Regions from separate parts of the Pseudarthrobacter sp. CC4 genome, predicted to be linked through region 1. Evidence: riboswitches for the same ligand, from Rfam matches in the RefSeq annotation. Region 1 holds a riboswitch; the other holds the start of a gene.
What was found. A riboswitch is a leader RNA that binds a small molecule or an ion and turns the genes downstream of it on or off. The one in region 1 is predicted to bind glycine.
Positions count from the first base shown of each region.

Region 1 (8,988 bases):
ACCAACTTCCAGGAGCGCGTCCCACAGACCGGCGGCGTCCTCATTGGGGATGTAGATCTCGAAGCCGTCCTCGCCGGTGTACCCGGTGCGGGCCAGCAGCAGGTCCTGCCCGTTAATTTCCACCTCGACGGCCGCGTAATACTTCAGCTCCGTCACCAGGGAGTGTTGATCCGCAGGAACGAGCGTCAGCAGGATGGCCTCGGCGTTCGGTCCCTGCACCGCGATGAGGGAGGTCTCGGCGGAAACGTCGTTTACGGTGACGTCGAAGCCGGCAGCCCGCTCGGCCAGCGCTGCGGAAACCACCGCAGCGTTGCCGGCGTTGGGCACCACAAGGTACTTGTCTTCACTCCGCCGGTAGGAAATGAGGTCGTCGATGATGCCGCCGTCTTCCTGGCAGATCAGCGAGTACTTGGCCTTGCCCACGGCAACCGCGGACAGCTTGCCGGCCAGGGCGTAGTCCAGGAAGGCTGCCGCGTCCGGGCCGGTAACCCACACTTCGCCCATGTGGGAGAGGTCGAACAGTCCGGCGGCGTTGCGGACAGCGTGGTGTTCGGCCAGCTCGGAGTTGTACTTCAGGGGCATCTGCCAGCCGCCGAAGTCGGTGAAGGATGCGCCGGCAATCTTGTGCTGCTCATAGAGCGCGGTGTAGTTCTCAGTCATCACGGAATCCTTAGTTCTCAAACTCGGAAAGAGGCGGGCAGGAGCAGACCAGGTTGCGGTCCCCTGCCGCGCCGTCGATGCGGCCGACGGGCGGGAAGTACTTGTCCTGCCGGAGCGATGCCACCGGGAAGACGGCCTGTTCGCGCGGGTACGTCCGGTCCCATTCAGAGGAGACGACGGCGGCGGCCGTGTGGGGTGCGTTGCGCAGCGGGGACTTCTCAACGGTGAAGTCGCCGGCGGCCACTTGGTCGATTTCCTTGCGGATGGTGATCATGGCTTCGATGAAGCGGTCGATCTCCGCGAGGTCCTCGGACTCGGTGGGCTCCACCATCAGGGTGCCCGCCACCGGGAAGGACAGCGTGGGGGCGTGGAAGCCGAAGTCGATGAGCCGCTTGGCCACGTCCTCGGCCGTGACACCCGTGCGGGCGGTCAGCTCGCGCAGGTCAAGGATGCACTCGTGCGCAACGAGGCCGCTTTCACCGGTGTAGAGGACCGGGAAGTGCTCGTCCAGGCGGGCTGCGACGTAGTTCGCAGCCAGGAGCGCGGACTTGGTGGCCTCGGTCAGGCCCTGCCCGCCCATCAGCTTCACGTAGGCCCAGGAGATCGGGAGCACACCGGCGGAGCCGAAGCGCGAAGCGGAAATCGCGACGCCATGCCCGGCTTCATGGGCGGCCTTGTTCGCGTCGCCCGGCATGAACGGTGCCAGGTGTGCCTTGGCAGCAACCGGGCCGACGCCGGGTCCGCCGCCGCCGTGCGGGATGCAGAAGGTCTTGTGCAGGTTCAGGTGGGAGACGTCGCCGCCGAACCTGCCCGGCTGGGCGAGGCCTACAAGTGCGTTCAGGTTGGCGCCGTCAACGTACACCTGGCCGCCGGCGGCGTGGATCGCGTCGCACACCTCGCGGACATCGGAGTCGTACACGCCGTGCGTGGACGGGTACGTGATCATGATGGCCGAGAGGACGTCCTTGTGGGCCTCGATCTTGGCCTGCAGGTCGGCGTGGTCGATGGTGCCGTCTGCAGCGGTGGCAACAACCACAACCTTCATGCCCGCGAGCACGGCGGAGGCGGCGTTGGTGCCGTGCGCCGATGCCGGGATCAGGCAGACGTTGCGCTGCTGGTCCCCGCGGGAGTGGTGGTAGCCGCGGATCGCCAGCAGGCCGGCGAGCTCGCCCTGGGAGCCGGCGTTGGGCTGGATGGATACCTGGTCGTAGCCGGTGATTTCGGCGAGGTCGGCTTCCAGGCCCGCAATCAGTTCGCGCCAGCCCTCCGTCTGGGAGTCGGGGGCGAACGGATGGATGGAGGCGAACTCCGGCCAGGAGATGGCTTCCATCTCGGCGGTGGCGTTCAGCTTCATGGTGCAGGAGCCCAGCGGGATCATGGTGCGGTCCAGTGCCAGGTCCCGGTCGGAGAGGCGGCGGATGTAGCGCAGCAGCTGGGTCTCGGAACGGTGCGTGTTGAACACCGGGTGCTGCAGGTAGCTGGAGGTGCGCAGCACCGATTCGGGCAGCTCGAAGCCCTCACCGGACACAACCGGACCGGCGCCAAAGGCGACGGCAACCGCGGCGAGGACCTCCGGCGTCGTGGTTTCATCAACGGACACGCCAACGGTGTCCGCGTCGATGAGGCGCAGGTTGATGCCGCGGGCTTCGGCGGCGGTGATCACCTTGGCGGCCTTGCCGGGAACACTGACCGTGAGGGTGTCGAAGAAGGTGTCGGACACCAGTTCGCGGCCGGCGGTCTTCAGCGTGGCGGCCAGGGCGCGGGCGTTGTTGTGGACAGTCTCGGCGATCGCCTTCAGGCCGTCGGGGCCGTGGTAGACGGCGTAGAAGGAGGAGACGATGGCCAGCAGCGCCTGGGCGGTGCAGATGTTGGACGTGGCCTTCTCGCGACGGATGTGCTGCTCGCGGGTCTGCAGTGCCAGGCGGTAGGCGGGGACGCCGGCGTTGTCCTTGGAAACGCCCACGATGCGGCCGGGGAGGGTGCGTTCCATGCCGTCGCGGACGGCCATGTAGGCGGCGTGCGGTCCGCCAAAGAACAACGGCACGCCAAAGCGCTGGGTGGAGCCGACGGCGATGTCCGCGCCCTGCTCGCCCGGCGGGGTGATGAGGGTGAGTGCCAGGAGGTCGGCAGCGACGGTGACCAGCGCGCCGCGCTCCTTGGCTTCGGCGATGACGGCGGACTGGTCCCAGACGCGGCCGGAGACGCCGGGCTGCTGCAGGACGACGCCGTTGATGTCGCCGTCGGGAAGTCCGTTGGTGAGGTCTGCGATTTTCACCTCGAAGCCGAGGGCTTCGGCGCGGCCCAGCACGATGGAGATGGTCTGCGGCAGGAGGTCGGCGTCGAGGACGGTCTTGCCGTCCTTCGCAGTCTTGGACTTGTTGGCGCGGCGCATCAGCAGCACGGCTTCGGCGACGGCGGTGGCTTCGTCGAGGAGGGAGGCGTTGGCCACCGGGAGCGCGGTGAGGTCCTGGACCATGGTCTGGAAGTTCAGCAGCGCCTCGAGCCGGCCCTGGGAAATCTCGGGCTGGTACGGGGTGTAGGCGGTGTACCAGGCGGGGGCTTCAAGGATGTTGCGGCGGATCACCGGCGGGGTCACGGTGTCGTAGTAGCCCTGGCCGATCATCTGCACGGCCGTCTTGTTCTTGCCGGCCAGCTTGCGGAGCTCGGCGAGGACCTGCACTTCGCTGAGGGCGCCCTCAAGGGTGAGCGGCTTGTCCTGGCGGATGGAATCCGGAACTGCGCTGTCCACGAGGCCATCAAGGGTGTCGTAGCCGACGGCCTTGAGCATGGTGTCGATGTCGGACTGGCGGCGCGCGCCGATATGGCGGTCTGCGAAGGTGGTTGGGGACGATTGAACCGTCATGAGAGGAACTCCATAATTCAGGTGGCAACCGGTGCCACTTTGATTCGGGTTCCTCCCCGCTCTGTATTGGACCTGAGAGTTTTGCGTTGCCCTGCTGTTCAGCGGGGCGCCACTTGCACCGTCGGTGAGCCCGGTTGCCCGGACTGCTTTCCAGAGTTGCCTTGCCGCGGCGGTACGTGGGCCTGAGAGATTCCTGGGGAGGATTTGCTCCTACGGCGCCTGCAGAACGTACCGGCAGGACTCTCCCGCCGCAGATCATAAGCACGTGCCACTGGTCGGTGACACGGCTCACACCTTACCGGGTTATGGGGCTGGATGCAAAATCCGCGTCTTTCCAAGGCAGGCTTACGACGGCGGGACGCGCCGGACGTGCTCGAAGGCATCAGGTGCACGGAGGCAGTGCAATTAGGAAGCTTCCGGAAGTTCTAGCGGGAGGCTTCCCTGCCCAGCCGGTAGCCCGCCCAGAACGCCAGGACGAGCAGTCCGACGACGGCGACGGCCAGGCCGATCTGTGTACCTTGGGTAACCAAGGCGATGCCGCTGCCGCTGAAAAGCTGGTTGCTCAGCGGCGCGTAGGCGAACCAGCCGAAGCTGGCGTCCGCGTTGCTCCATGCGACGAGGCACCCCGCCACTACCGTCACAAGGCCAGCGATGGGAACGACGGCGGCAAGAACCCGGGCAGGCGGCGGAGTTTTGCGGTCTTCAGGTGCGTTGTTGTCCCCCATGCAGGCGAGTCTAGCCGGGCCGCCCCCGGCGTCCGGCTCCGGGGCAAGACAGGCTCCGGGCAGCGGGTTTAGGCTGGGCGGATGTTGACCATAGGCAGCACCGTCCTCGGCGTCAACGACGTCGCCCGCGCAACCGCCTTTTGGCACGCCGCCCTCGGCTACGTCCCGCAGGAGCCCGGGGACGAAACCTGGGTGATCCTGGTGCCAGCAGCGGGCCCGGGAGCGCAGCTCGCCCTCATGCTGAGCGAAACGCCGGTCCAGGAGCACCCGCGCATTCACCTGGACCTGTATGCGGACGATCAGGGCGCCGAGGTGCAACGGCTGGTTTCACTCGGCGCCCAGCGCGTCGACTGGGACCTGTACCCGGAGAACCCCGATTTCGTGGTCCTCGCCGACCCCGACGGCAACAGGTTCTGCGTCGTTGACAAAAGTCCGCGGTAGCCCCGCCGTCGAACCTTGAACTTCCGGCCGGGTCAGTTTTCAGGCAGTTGCCCGGCCAGCCCCTGCAGTGATGGTTCCCGGCCCAGCTCCACATGGGCGAACGCCAGCGCCGCCGCAAGTTCGGCCTTGCCGTCATAGATGGCCCGGCACAGGCTCAGGTGCTCCGCGCACTGGACCTGGGGATCACGATGCCCGGTCAGGGTGAAGAGCCACTGCATCCTGCCCAGCAGAGGCTTCATGGAGTACTCCAGCAGCGAGTTGCCTCCCATCGAGACGATCTCCGCGTGCAGGGCCGTGTTGATGAGCGGGATCTCCGTGTGGTCGTGGCGCAGGGTTGCTTCTTCGGCCTTGTCCATCATGTGCTGCAGGCGCGCTGTGGACTCACCCCGGGCGGCGGCCTGGGCGGCGAGCCGCGCGGCGAGGACCTCGAGGCTGAGCCGGACATCAAAGAGTTCATTGACGTCCCTCAGGGTGATCTGCTTGACGGTGGCCCCGCGCCGTGGCGAGGTGTCAATGAAACCTTCGGCTTCCAGCTGCTGGAGGGCTTCGCGGACGGGGACCCGGGAAACGTCCAGGGCCTGTGACAGCTCGCGTTCCCTGAGCCGTGAACCGGGCGCGAAGTCACCCGAGATGATCAACTCCCGGATCCGTGCACGGGTAGCATCAGCCGAAGACGCGGGTGCGTCCGCCTGGGTACTCAAAGATGCCTCCTGTTGGTTCCAGTGCCCTGCTTCCGGGCTGCCTCAGTTATTCAGCTCCACGCGGGTGCCGACCCCCTGGTTGAGTGCAGCGTCATACAGGAGCCTCCCGATGGCAAGGTCCTGCAGGCCGATACCCACCGAATTGAACAAGGTTATGTCCTCATCCCCCAGACGGCCTGCTTTTATCCCGGCCGCCACGTCACCAAGTTCGGCTTCCACATCGTCAAAGCCCATGACGCCTTCAGCCACAGGGACGATCAGTCCCCCTGACTTCGCTTGGGCCGTGGCCAGGCTGTCCACGAAGACCCGCGCCCGCGCCATACCCGCTGAGTCAATCTCCCGGTGGTCAGGCCGCGGACGGGATCCGACGGCGTTGACGTGCAGTCCGGGCTGGAACCACTCCCCCTTGACCAGCGGCTCAACCGCTGGCGTGAGGGTGCACAGCACGTCCGAGTTCTCAACAACTTCCTGCACACTGGCGGCCCGCGTGATGTGCAGCCCGTATGAGGAAATCCGGTCACAGAACGCAGCGACCGTCTCAGTGGAACGGGACCACACCACGACATTTTTTATCGGCAGGACGGCCAGCATGGCTTCCACATGTGCCACCGCCAGGGCCCCCGCCCCCACCAACCCCAAGGTGGCACTCCCGGGCCTGGCAAGCAGCTTGGTCGCCACCGCGCTGGCAGCGGCCGTACGGACCCGGGTGGGGACTTTACCGTCCAGGATGGCCAGTGTTTCACCGGTCAGCTGGCTTACGAGCATGATGGTGGACCGCTGCGAGGGCAGGCCGGCCCCACCGTTGGACGGGATGTCCGCCAGTAGTTTCACGGATGCCAGCTCCTCCGGCCCGGACAGCGCCGCCATCGGCAGGAACCGGGCATCCGACGACGGCAGGAGGAGCGAATCCGGCGCGGGCTGGACAGCGGTACCTCGGCTCAGGCCGGCAAACACGCGTTCGACGGCGGCAATGGTTCCGGGCATATCGGCCAGGGTTTCGAGCTCGGAGGCTTTAAGGATCAGGGTCATGGGGGTCGCTTTCGGAATGGAAGGGGGCGTTAGCTTGGGCGGTCAAGGTTGGCGGGGAAACCCCGCCCTGAGAGGCACGGTGGCTCAGAGGCTGTTCCTGACAAGGACTCCCTGCGCCACCACGGCCCGGATTCCTTCCAAGGCAGAGCCGCTGGACAGGGGATCAGAGTCCACAATGACGGCGTCCGCGAAGGAACCGGGCACCAGCCGGCCGGCGTTTTCACTCCAGCCCAGCAGCGCGGCGGCATTGACCGTGGCGGCCCTCAGGGCTTCCAGGGGGGAAAGCCCGGCCTCACTCAACAGGCGGACTTCCGTGCCGATCGGAGTCACGTCGGATCCGAACGAGTCCGTCCCCGCAACGACGGTCACGCCGGCATCATGGGCGGCTTTCACGGCTGCCTTGATGATGGGTGTGTACTCCTTGCCCCGGGCGGCAAGGATTGGGTTGGACGAACCCGCCATGCTGGTGATGGCATCCATGGTGGGCGTGAAGTACGTCCCCTGCCTGGACATCCGGGAGATGGTCTCTTCGGTGACGAAGACTCCGTGCTCGATGCTGCGCACCCCTGCCCGGACCGCGCCGTCTATCCCTTCGGCACTGTAGGCATGGCACAGCACACCCGCTTTGCCTGCTGCCTTGACCACGGCGGAGAGCTGATCGTAGTTGTAGACCAGCTCACGGGGATCCTGCTCCGGCAGGCCCGCCCGGGGGTTGGCCCTTGTCTTAATCACCTGCGCGCCGCGGTTCAGGTTCACGCGCGTGAGGTAGGCGAGATCGCCCGTTTCCCTGACACCGCCAGCCAGGGAGGCAAGGGGTGCAAGATCAGGGTCGGCGAGGAGCGAGTCCCCCAGCTCGGGTGAGACGAACAGCCCGGCAGGGCTCATCCGGGGCGAGGCTCCGGCGGCCCAGGCAGGCAGGGCGGCCAAGGCGACGTCCTGGTAAAAGCTGCTCGAGCCGCTCCTGACGCTGGTTGCTCCGCCCTGCAGAATGGCGCGCGCATCCGACAGCGCGTTCGCATGGACATGCACGTCGATGAGTCCTGGAATGACCCAGCGGCCGGAGGCGTCCACCACGTGTGCCCGCCTGGCAAGCGCGGCCACTGCACGTCGCGTTTCCTCCCGGGTACCGACCGCACTGACCTTTCCTCCTTCCAGCACCAGGACGCCGTCATAGACAGCGTCGCCGGTCTGGGGATCCACGATGGTGCCGCCTTCGATGATCATCGGCGGCGGCGAAGCGGGACGCCCACGGCGGCCGGGGCCTGCCGTGTTGCCCTCCGCTTTCGCCGCCGGGGCATTTCCCAGCTGGGCGGCAAGGCTGGCCACCGAGATCCCGGCGAGGGCGGCCGCTCCGGCGAGGATCCCGCGGCGCGGAACGGCCGGGGAAGGGAGGGCGGCGGGGGTGTGGTCGTGCAGGCACATGGTTTCTCCAAAGGGATAAGCCCTGCGGCGGAAGCGCGGGGTCCGTGGATGGGTCAATGTCGAGCGATTGGCGGGGGCGGTCGAGCTTCGCCCCTACGTACTGGTAGCCCCGAATGCGTTCACAATAGCCCCATTGGTATACCAAGGACTAGCGTGGGCGGGAATGCGAATTGCCGGAGCCAGGTTAGGAAACGCCTACCGGAGCGACGATGTCCGCTGGCGGATACGCGGGCGGAAACAGTTCATCAGGGTCCCGGCGCCGGCTGTCCCGCTCGGAGTAGGCTGCCCGCATCCGGTCGAACAGTTGCTGCCCCTCGGCCCGCAGGGACTCGAGGTCCAGGCCGGGCAGGGCGCCGTCGACGACGACGGCACGCCCGGCCACGAAGGTATCGGTCACCTGGCGGGCCGTGCCGTTCAGCACGAGTGTTCGCAGCGGGTCCTCGACGACACCATCTGCGAAGCTGGCCAGCGAGACTACCGTAATGTCCGCCTGCATACCGGGCGCAAGCCTTCCCAGGTCCGGCCGCCCAAGGGCCGTGGCCCCGCCGAGGGTGGCGGCGTCGAAGTAGTCAGCCAGGGCGCCTGCGTCGGGCCTTTCCTCGACCAGCCGGGTCAGGTGCATCCCCACGTCGATGCCCCGAATCAGGTCCGGAGGGAAGGAATCGGTGCCCAGGCAGAGATTGACGCCGGCCTCGCGGAAACGGTCGAATGACACAAGCTGCTTCTGGTAGCGGAAGGACGTCAAGGGGCAGTGGACAATGCTGACGCCGTGCCTGGCCAGCAGGTCCAACGGGCCTCCGGCGGCCGCCGCAGCAGGATTCCTGGCGTCAATCACCACGCCGTGAGGAATGAGGAGGCGGGTGCCGAAAAGGCCCGTGGATTCCAGAAGTTCCAGCACGCTGCGCCCGGCAGAGCGCAGCAACAGCCCGTCTTCCAGGGGCGATTGCAGACAGTGCAGCCGCACGAGGGCGTCCCGCTCACGGGCAATCCGGGCAGTCTCCCGCATGAGGTTTTCGGACAAGGTCTCAATCCGGCACGGGAGCAGGACGCCCGTGATAAGCGGGTCCGCGAGGTCAGCTGCAAAGTCCAGGAAATCCTGTGCGTCCTGCAGCCCGGCAACCCCGCGGGCCTCATCGAAGTGGACTTC
Region 1 is NZ_JARCCZ010000009.1:2,944-11,931, forward strand. It holds gene gcvT (glycine cleavage system aminomethyltransferase GcvT) at 1-660, opposite strand, end outside; gene gcvP (aminomethyl-transferring glycine dehydrogenase) at 671-3,523, opposite strand; glycine riboswitch at 3,684-3,781, opposite strand; gene PV768_RS07295 (hypothetical protein) at 3,949-4,248, opposite strand; gene PV768_RS07300 (VOC family protein) at 4,330-4,689, shown strand; gene PV768_RS07305 (GntR family transcriptional regulator) at 4,722-5,390, opposite strand; gene PV768_RS07310 (ornithine cyclodeaminase family protein) at 5,433-6,419, opposite strand; gene PV768_RS07315 (amidohydrolase family protein) at 6,504-7,841, opposite strand; gene PV768_RS07320 (amidohydrolase family protein) at 8,026-8,988, opposite strand, start outside.

Region 2 (8,988 bases), on a different contig from region 1:
CGAGGGCATTGACCTGCCGGGTGCGGATCTTTCCAACGAGGAACTGACGGTCATTGTTGTTCCCGAGCAGTCCGATGAGTTCACCTGCTCGTCGTGCTTCCTGGTCCGCCACCGCTCGCAGGTTGCCCGGGAAAAAGACGGCCTGAAGTACTGCCGCGACTGCGAAGGCTGACCCTTCTTCCGGATTGCCCGGCACCGGCCACCCCCCCCCTCGGGTGACCGGCGCTTCTTGTCTCCTGCCGCCGTCGTTATCCCGGTAACGGCAAGGTGCCGGAACAATGCCGAAACAACACGGAACGGGTTCCAAACGGGCCGGCGGAAGCCCTGTTTCGGCTCTCGCTATACAGGGGCGTGATGAAGGGCGCCGCGGGTTAACGGTTGCGTGGCGAAGCGGCAACAAACCTCGTTTCGCGCCGTAAACGCTCCTACTCTTGAGCTATCCATTCGCTCCACACATGGGTGGCTCCAAAATGAAAAAGTTCTACACCTGGCTGGCTGCCATCCTCCTGGCGGCCGGGCTGGGAATCGTGGTTCCGGGGCCCGCCTCCGCTTCCACCTCCTACTGCGGGCTCGTATGGGGGTCTTTGGCCAAGGCCGACCAAAGCATGAGCACCGCCACCGTCACCAACGTCCGGACCGGGCAGCACTACTGCTTCGACAGGATGGTGGTGGACCTCAACGGCGCCGTTGCGGGTTATACCGTGCGGTACGTTCCACAGATAGTCCAGGACGGGTCCGGCTTTGCCATCCCCGTCCGGGGGAACGCGCGCCTGCAGGTGACGGTGAACTCGCCCGCCTACGACGAGGACTACAACTCCACCTACAACCCGCCGAACCAGGCTGAGCTCTCAAACGTTGCCCGCTACCAGACCTTCCGCCAGGTGGTCTTTGCCGGCAGCTATGAGGGCTACACCAGCATCGGGCTGGGCGTACGGGCCCGCCTGCCGTTCCGGGTCTTCACCCTGGACGGGCCGGGCTCCGGGTCGCGCCTGGTGGTTGACGTGGCGCACTACTGGTGACAGTCAGCCAACCAGCACCGAAGGTGCCGTTCCCCCGGTTTCCAGGGGAACGGCACCTTCCTTCGCCGGCGATGACGGCCTCCGGAAGCCTCCGCGCCTTACTCCGGGACCACCAGTGCGGGGGTATCCCGCTTAAGGGTCTCGCCGCGGAAGAAGCCGGGGCGGACCCTGGCCATGATGAGCATGACGACGGCACCGGACGCCAGGATGCCGACGCCCAGGACAAAGACCAGGCCCACCCCGAACACCTCCGAGCCGCTGCCGAACTCCGGCGCCCAGCTGTCCACGGCGGTCTGCAGGAACACTACGAACAGGCCCACGCCGCCCAGCACCGGGCATACCAGGCGGAGGAGGAAATGGCGCATGCTGTTGAACAGGCTGTGGCGGAAGTACCAGGCGCAGGCCAGGGCAGTGAGGCCGTAGTAGAAGCAGATCATCAGCCCGAGCGCCAGGATGGTGTCATTGAGGACATTCTCGCTGACCACGTGCATCACGGCGTAGAAGCCCGCGGACATGATGCCGGCGGCAACCGTGGCGAAGCCCGGCGTCGCAAACTTCCTGCTGACCCGGCTGAACGGCTCCGGAAGCGCGCCGTAGTACCCCATGGCCAGCAGGCTGCGGGACGGCGACATGAACGTGGACTGCAGGGACGCGGCGGAGCTGGACAGCACTGCCATGGACATAAGGATGGCGAACGGACCCATGATGGGAGAGGCCAGTGCCGTGAAGATGTTTTCGTGGATCTCGGTGTTGTTCAGGCCGTTGCCGGTATCACCTACGCCGGCGAACATCATGGTGGCGATGCTCACCGTCAGGTAGATCGCCAGGACGATCACGGCGGTCAGGGTTCCGGCCAGTCCTGCCGTCCTCTTGCCGTTGGAGGTTTCCTCATTGACGGTCAGGCAGACGTCCCAGCCCCAGTAGACAAAGATGGACAGTGAGATGCCTGCGGCGATCTGCCCGAAGGTCTCGATCCTGGTGACGTCGAACCACTCCCAGCTGAACGGGATGGCAGTGTCAGAGGCGGACCAGTTGGCGAAGGCCATGCCTACAAAGAGACCCAGGACAAGCAGCTGGAATCCCACCAGGCTGTACTGGACCAGCTTGGTGGTGTGCAGGCCGCGGTAGCTGACCCAGACGGCCAGGGCCACAAACACAAAGCAGGTCAGCACGTTCAGGGCCTTGTTTGCCGCCAGGTCGGCGAGCTCCGGCGAGCCCGTCAGCTGGGAAAGGAAAAGGTAAAAGAAGTCGACGGCGACTCCCGCGAGGTTGGAGAGCACAATAATGTTGGCCGCCAGCAGGCCCCACCCGCCCATCCAGCCAACCCACGGGCCGAAGGCCTTGGTGACCCAGGTGAAGGTGGTGCCGCTGTCCGGGGAATCGGCGTTGAGTTCCCGATAGGCAAGGGAGACCAGGATCATGGGGATGAAACCGATCAGGAAGATGACGGGCAGCTGGAGCCCGGCTTCGTTAACCGTGGGGCCAAGGGCGCTGGTCAAGGTATAGGCGGGGGCGATGGTGGAAATGCCCAGGACGACGACGGCGAGGAGTCCCAGCTGCCCGCCCTTCAGTCCTTTGGGGCTCGTGCCGGCGGCTGCCGGTGAAGGCCTCCCGGAGCCGTAGGCGGATGTGCTGGTGCGGATGGTCTCGGTCATGGCACCACTTTCTGGAGAAGTTGAGACGACGGTCACTATATGAATGGCGTTCATTTAGTATGGAGGGGAGCGCCTCAGGAAGCAAGGAAAATAATGAACGGCGTTCTTTTGTTTCGGTTGTGAGCGATTTAGTAAGCTCACTGAGAAATTCCCCGCGAGCCCTCGGCCGTGCCCGCTGGTGCTGGTAGCGTCGGGCTTACTGGACCAATTGAGGAGGATGCATGAAAGCTTCACCGACACTGACCAACAACCTGCAGGCCGTGCTCGCCGACCTGATTGAACTGCATATCCAGGGCAAGCAGGCGCACTGGAACATTGTGGGAACCAACTTCCGCGACCTCCACCTGCAGCTGGATGAGATCGTTGACGCTGCCCGCCAGTTCGCCGACGACACCGCCGAGCGGATGCGGGCCCTCCACGCCCTGCCTGACGGCCGCAGCTCCACCGTGGCCGGGTCCACTAGCCTGGCCCAGTTCCCTGACGGCCTGATCAGCACCAAGGATGCGATCGAGCGGATCGTGGCTGCCCTTGAGGCTGCCGTTGGCACCATGCGCAAGGTTCACGATGAGGTGGATGAAGAGGATCCCACCACCGCGGACCTGCTGCACGAGTTCATCGCCAAGCTGGAGCAGTTCGCCTGGATGGTCAATGCTGAAACCATGAAGCCCACCGCGAGCGTTACGGCGCCGGACTCCAAGTAGCAGCACCCGCGGCGAAGCGGCCTGCCTGGCGCCCGCGGCCGGAGCCACACGCTCCGGCTGCGGGCGCTTTGCTGTCACCGGCGGGGGCGCGCCTTGCGGCCTTCAGCTGGCTGCCTTGGGCACCTTCCGGAGTACGACGGCGGCGAGGACTGCCGCCGTCGCCATCAGTACCAGCCCAATCGCTGCGGTGACGTGCACCCCTGACTCGAAGGCCGAGCCGGCGGCCTGCCGGAGGGTGCTGGCCATGGGGCCCGGCAGGCCGGCCGCCAGTTCCATGGCTCCAGCGAGGGTCTCTCGGGCGTGCGCGGTGCTTTGGGCGGGGGCGGTTTCTGCCAGGCCGGCCGGAAGCCGCAGGTTGTGCTGGTAGGAAGCCGTGAGGATGGAACCCAGCACGGCGGTTCCCAAAACGGCGCCAATTTCGTACCCCGTCTCGGAAATCGCTGCCGCCGCCCCGGACTTTTCCGGCGGCACGCTTCCCAGGATGAGATCGTTGGAGATGGTCTCCGCCGTCCCCACGCCCAATGCAAGGACCAACAGCGCGCCGAGGAGCAGCGCGGGCCCGCCCCCGGTGCTTCCGAAAGCCACCATGCTGTAGCCGGCGGCGCTCATGGCGAGTCCTGCCGCCACCACGAAGCCCGGCCGTACTTTCCTCACCGCCGGCACCACGGCAAGGCCCGACACCATGGTGGCCACCAGTGCCGGGACCATGGCCATTCCGGCAGCCGAGGGGGACATGCCTTCAATGAGCTGGAGGTGCTGGGCGAGGAAGAGGATAAAGCCGTTGAATGAAAACAGGGCCAGGATATTGGCAGTGATGGCCATGCTGAACACCCTGTTCCGGAACAGGGACAGGTCCAGCAGCGGACTGTGCAGCCGCTGCTGCCTGCGTACGAAGGCCGCGCCCATTGCCAGGCCGAGCGCCATGGTTCCGAGGGCTGTGGCACCCGGGCCTTCGGTGGCCAGGTCCTTGATCCCGTAAACCATGGGAACCATGGTGAATAGGGAGAGCAGGATGCTGGGCACGTCCACCTTCCCCGGTGACGGGTCCCTGGACTCCGGGATGAAGGCCGGGCCCAGGGCCAGGAGCGGCAGCATGATGGGCACTGCCACCAGGAGTACGGCTCCCCACCAGAACTGTTCCACCAGCCACCCGCCAAGGATGGGCCCCAGTGCGGCGCCGCCCGAGAATCCGGCGGCCCAGATGGCGATGGCCAACCTCCGCCGGTTGGGGTCCGGGAAGATGTTGCGGATCAGGGACAGTGTGGCGGGCATCAGCATGGCGCCGAAGAAGCCAAGGAAAGCCCTGCCTGCGATGAGCCATCCGGCGCTGGGGGCAAAAGCGGTTGCTGCCGAGACTGCGGTAAAGCCGATGCTGCCGATGACCAGCAGGCGGCGCCGGCCGATCCTGTCGCCCAGGCTTCCCATGGCAACCAGCAGCCCGGCCAGCACCAGCGGGTAGGCGTCCACAATCCACAGCAGTTCTACTCCCGAGGTGCGGAGGGCGGCGGCAATGGCAGGCAGGGCGAAGGTCAGGGCTGTGTTGTCCACGGCTACCAGCAGGACCGGGAACATCAGCAGGCCCAGCGCCAGCCAGTCGCGCCAGCTGCCCCCGGGCAGGCCTGGCGCGGGCAATGCGGTTGGGGCCGGGCGGATGGTGCTCTGTTGGGAGGCGGCGGGCATGATCATGCTTTAACTATACCGTCTGGACGGTATAGTTAAGAAACAGCTTCGTGACCATGCATGATGGGAACCATGGCCAGAAAACCCGTTGCGCGAGATGCCGTCCTGGATGCCTTCGAAGAACTCCTGATCGACGTGGGGGAGCGGGCTGCCACCCTGGACGCGGTGGCCAAGCGCGCGGGCGTCTCCAAGGGGGGCCTCCTGTACCACTTCCCCAACAAGGAAGCGCTGATCGCCGCCACCCTTGAACGGCTGGACCGCCTGGCAGGGGAGGACCTCGCCGCCATGGCCTCCGCACCGGAGGGGGCGGCGGCATACTTCATCAAGTCCTCGCTGTGGTCCGATACTCCGATGGACCGCTCCTTTGTGGCCGTGACGCGGCTGGCGGAGGTGGCCCACGAGGAAGCCCGCCGCCGCTTCGCCGCCATCCAGCAGCAATGGCTGGAGCTTATCGGGCAGGACGTGGGCACGCCCATGGCAAAGGCAGTGCTGTACATGGGGGACGGGCTGTACTTCAACGCCATGTGGGAAAGCGGGCCGTCCGGGAAGGCGGGGAGCAGGCGGGCGGACGTGGCGGAACTCCTGTCAGCCGTGGAACGGCTACGGGGCTAGCTGACATTTGCCCCCGGGCCCGCGGCATAGGAGAATTGTGCTGTGTGCGGGCCGTTACCCGTGCGCCAAAGACAACCCAAATGAATAGCCTTTGATCTGCGGCGGGAGAGTTCTGCCAGAAGGTACAAGCAGGCGCCGTAGGAGCAATACCTCCCCAGGAATCTCACAGGCCCATGTACCGCCGCGGCGAGGCACCTCTGGAAAGCAGCACGCCGTCCGCTTGAGGTCCGCTCCCCGGATCCCTTGACTGACGTGCTCACCGACGGTGCAAGCGGTGCCCGCGTGTTCAGGCAACGCGGAAACTCTCAGGTACAGATACAGAGCGGGGAGGACCCGAATCGATGTGGCGTATCCTGCGCCGCCTTAGTTATGGAGTTCCTCGTGACTGTATCTCCGGCCTCCGCCGTTCCGGCCACTGCCACCCCGGCAACTGCCGAACCCGCTTCTGCCGCCACCTTTGTTGACCGGCACATCGGCGCAAGGCGCAAGGCCGACGTCGAAACCATGCTCCAGGCCGTGGGCTACGACACCGTGGACGCGCTGGTTGATACCGCCGTCCCCAAGGACATCCGGCAGGACTCTGCGCTGGAACTGGCAGGTGCGTTGAGCGAGGTGGAGGCCCTCACTGAGCTCCGCCGGCTGGCCGCCAAGAACAAGACCGCCGTGCAGATGATCGGCCAGGGCTACTACGACACCGTCACGCCGCCGGTGATCCGCCGCAACATCCTCGAGGGCCCGGCGTGGTACACCGCCTACACCCCTTACCAGCCGGAGATTTCCCAGGGCCGGCTCGAGGCGCTGCTGAACTTCCAGACCATGGTGCAGGACCTGGTGGGCCTGCCCATCGCCAACGCCTCCCTGCTGGACGAAGCCACCGCCGTGGCCGAGGCCGTGCTGATGATGCGTCGGGCCAACAAGAATGCAGATGCCCGGGACGGCAAGACTGTGCTGGATGCCGACTGCCTGCCGCAGACCATTGCCATCGTGAGGGGACGGGCAGAGGCACTGGGCTTCGAGGTGGAAGTGGCCGACCTTTCCAACGGACTTCCCGACGGCGCCATCAATGGTGTGGTGCTCCAGCAGCCGGGCGCTTCCGGCCGCGTCTTTGACCACGCCGCAGTGATTGCCGACGCCAAGAGCCGCGGGGCGCTGGTGACCGTGGCCGCCGACCTCCTGGCCCTCACCCTCATCACGCCTCCCGGCGAGCAGGGCGCGGACATCGCAGTGGGCTCCGCCCAGCGCTTCGGCGTCCCGCTGTTCTACGGCGGCCCGCACGCGGCCTACATGGCTGTGCAGAAGGGCCTCGAACGCTCCATGCCGGGCCGCCTCGTCGGTGTCTCGAAGGACAACGCCGGCGTTCCCGCCTACCGCCTGGCACTCCAGACCCGCGAGCAGCACATCCGCCGCGAGAAGGCCACGTCCAACATCTGTACCGCCCAGGCGTTGCTGGCCATCGTGGCTTCGATGTACGCCGTGTACCACGGCCCGGAGGGCCTGAAGGCGATCGCCCAGTCAGCACACTCCCACGCGAAGATGCTGGCCGCGTCCCTCAAGGCCGCCGGTTTGGACGTGCTGCACACCAGTTTCTTCGACACCGTCACCGTCTCCGTGCCGGGCAACGCTGCCGGGATCGTCGCTGCCGCCGAAGCCACGGGCATCAACCTGCGCCTCATCGACGCGGACACGGTGGGCTTCTCCGCCGATGAAACGACAACATCAGAAATTGCCGCCGGGGTGCTGAAGGCCTTCGGCGTCCCGGCCGCCGCGGACGGCGAGGGAGAATTCGCGCTGGACGCCGCCGTCGTGCGTTCCTCCGGGTACCTGCAGCACCCGGTGTTCAACACGCACCGTTCCGAGACCCAACTGCTGCGCTACATCAGGAAGCTTTCGGACCGTGACCTTGCGCTGGACCGCACCATGATCCCGCTGGGCTCCTGCACCATGAAGCTGAACGCCACGGCCGAGATGGAAGCCATCTCCTGGCCGGAGTTCGCCTCCATCCACCCCTTCGCCCCGGACTCCCAGACGGAGGGCTGGCGCGAACTGATTGCCGACCTCGAGGCGCAGCTGACCGAGATCACCGGGTACGACCAGGTGTCCATCCAGCCCAACGCCGGCTCCCAGGGCGAGCTCGCCGGCCTGCTGGCGATCCGCGGCTACCACCACTCCCGCGGGGACCAGCAGCGCAACGTCTGCCTGATCCCGGCATCGGCGCACGGCACCAACGCCGCGTCCGCAGTCCTGGCCGGCATGAAGGTGGTTGTGGTGGCCACGGCACCGGACGGAACCATTGACCACACTGACCTGTACGCCAAGATCGAAGCCAACAAGGATGCCCTGTCCTGCATCATGATCACGTACCCGTCCACTCACGGGGTGTACGACGCCGACGTCCGTGAAGTCTGCGACGCCGTCCACGCAGCCGGCGGCCAGGTATACATCGACGGCGCCAACCTCAACGCGCTTGTCGGGCTGGCGCAGCCGGGCAAGTTCGGCGGCGACGTTTCGCACCTGAACCTGCACAAGACCTTCTGCATCCCGCACGGCGGCGGCGGACCCGGCGTCGGCCCGGTTGCTGCCAAGGCCCACCTGGCACCGTTCATGCCCGGCAACGCCGCCACCTGGACCGAAGGCAACGACGTGCCGATCTCGGCGTCAAAGTACGGCTCCGCGGGCGTGCTCCCCATTTCCTGGGCGTACGTGAAGCTGATGGGCGGCCACGGACTCACCGAGGCCACCAAGTCCGCGCTGCTGGCAGCGAACTACGTCGCAGCCCGCCTGAACGATTTCTTCCCGGTCCTCTACACCGGCGAAGGCGGGCTTGTGGCACACGAGTGCATCCTTGACCTGCGCGAGCTCACGGCACGGACCGGGGTCACGGCCGAGGACGTGGCCAAGCGGCTCATCGACTACGGCTTCCACGCCCCCACCCTGGCCTTCCCCGTCGCGGGGACGCTCATGGTGGAGCCCACGGAGTCCGAGGACCTCGGGGAAATCGACCGCTTCATCGAGGCCATGATCGCGATCCGCGCCGAAATCGACCAGGTGGCGGACGGTGACTTCACTGTTGCAGAGAGCCCGCTCCGGAACGCTCCGCACACGGCCGCCGCGGCCATCAGCAGCGACTGGGACCGCGCCTACCCCCGCGAGCAGGCCGTGTTCCCGGTGAAATCGCTTAAGCAGGACAAGTACTTCCCGCCGGTGGGCCGCATCGACGGCGCAGCGGGGGACCGGAACCTGATCTGCTCCTGCCCGCCGCTTTCCGAGTTCGAAAACTAAGGACACGCTCCATGGCTGAGAAGCACACTGCCCTGTACGACG
Region 2 is NZ_JARCCZ010000043.1:1,612-10,599, reverse strand. It holds gene PV768_RS20775 (DUF4193 domain-containing protein) at 1-172, shown strand, start outside; gene PV768_RS20770 (AMIN-like domain-containing (lipo)protein) at 471-1,019, shown strand; gene PV768_RS20765 (APC family permease) at 1,118-2,674, opposite strand; gene PV768_RS20760 (Dps family protein) at 2,896-3,375, shown strand; gene PV768_RS20755 (MFS transporter) at 3,478-5,055, opposite strand; gene PV768_RS20750 (helix-turn-helix domain-containing protein) at 5,128-5,667, shown strand; glycine riboswitch at 5,760-5,858, shown strand; gene gcvP (aminomethyl-transferring glycine dehydrogenase) at 6,037-8,946, shown strand; gene gcvT (glycine cleavage system aminomethyltransferase GcvT) at 8,958-8,988, shown strand, end outside.
Region 2: linked by a shared signal. The riboswitch ahead of gcvP (aminomethyl-transferring glycine dehydrogenase) and the one ahead of gcvP (aminomethyl-transferring glycine dehydrogenase) in region 1 are both predicted to bind glycine.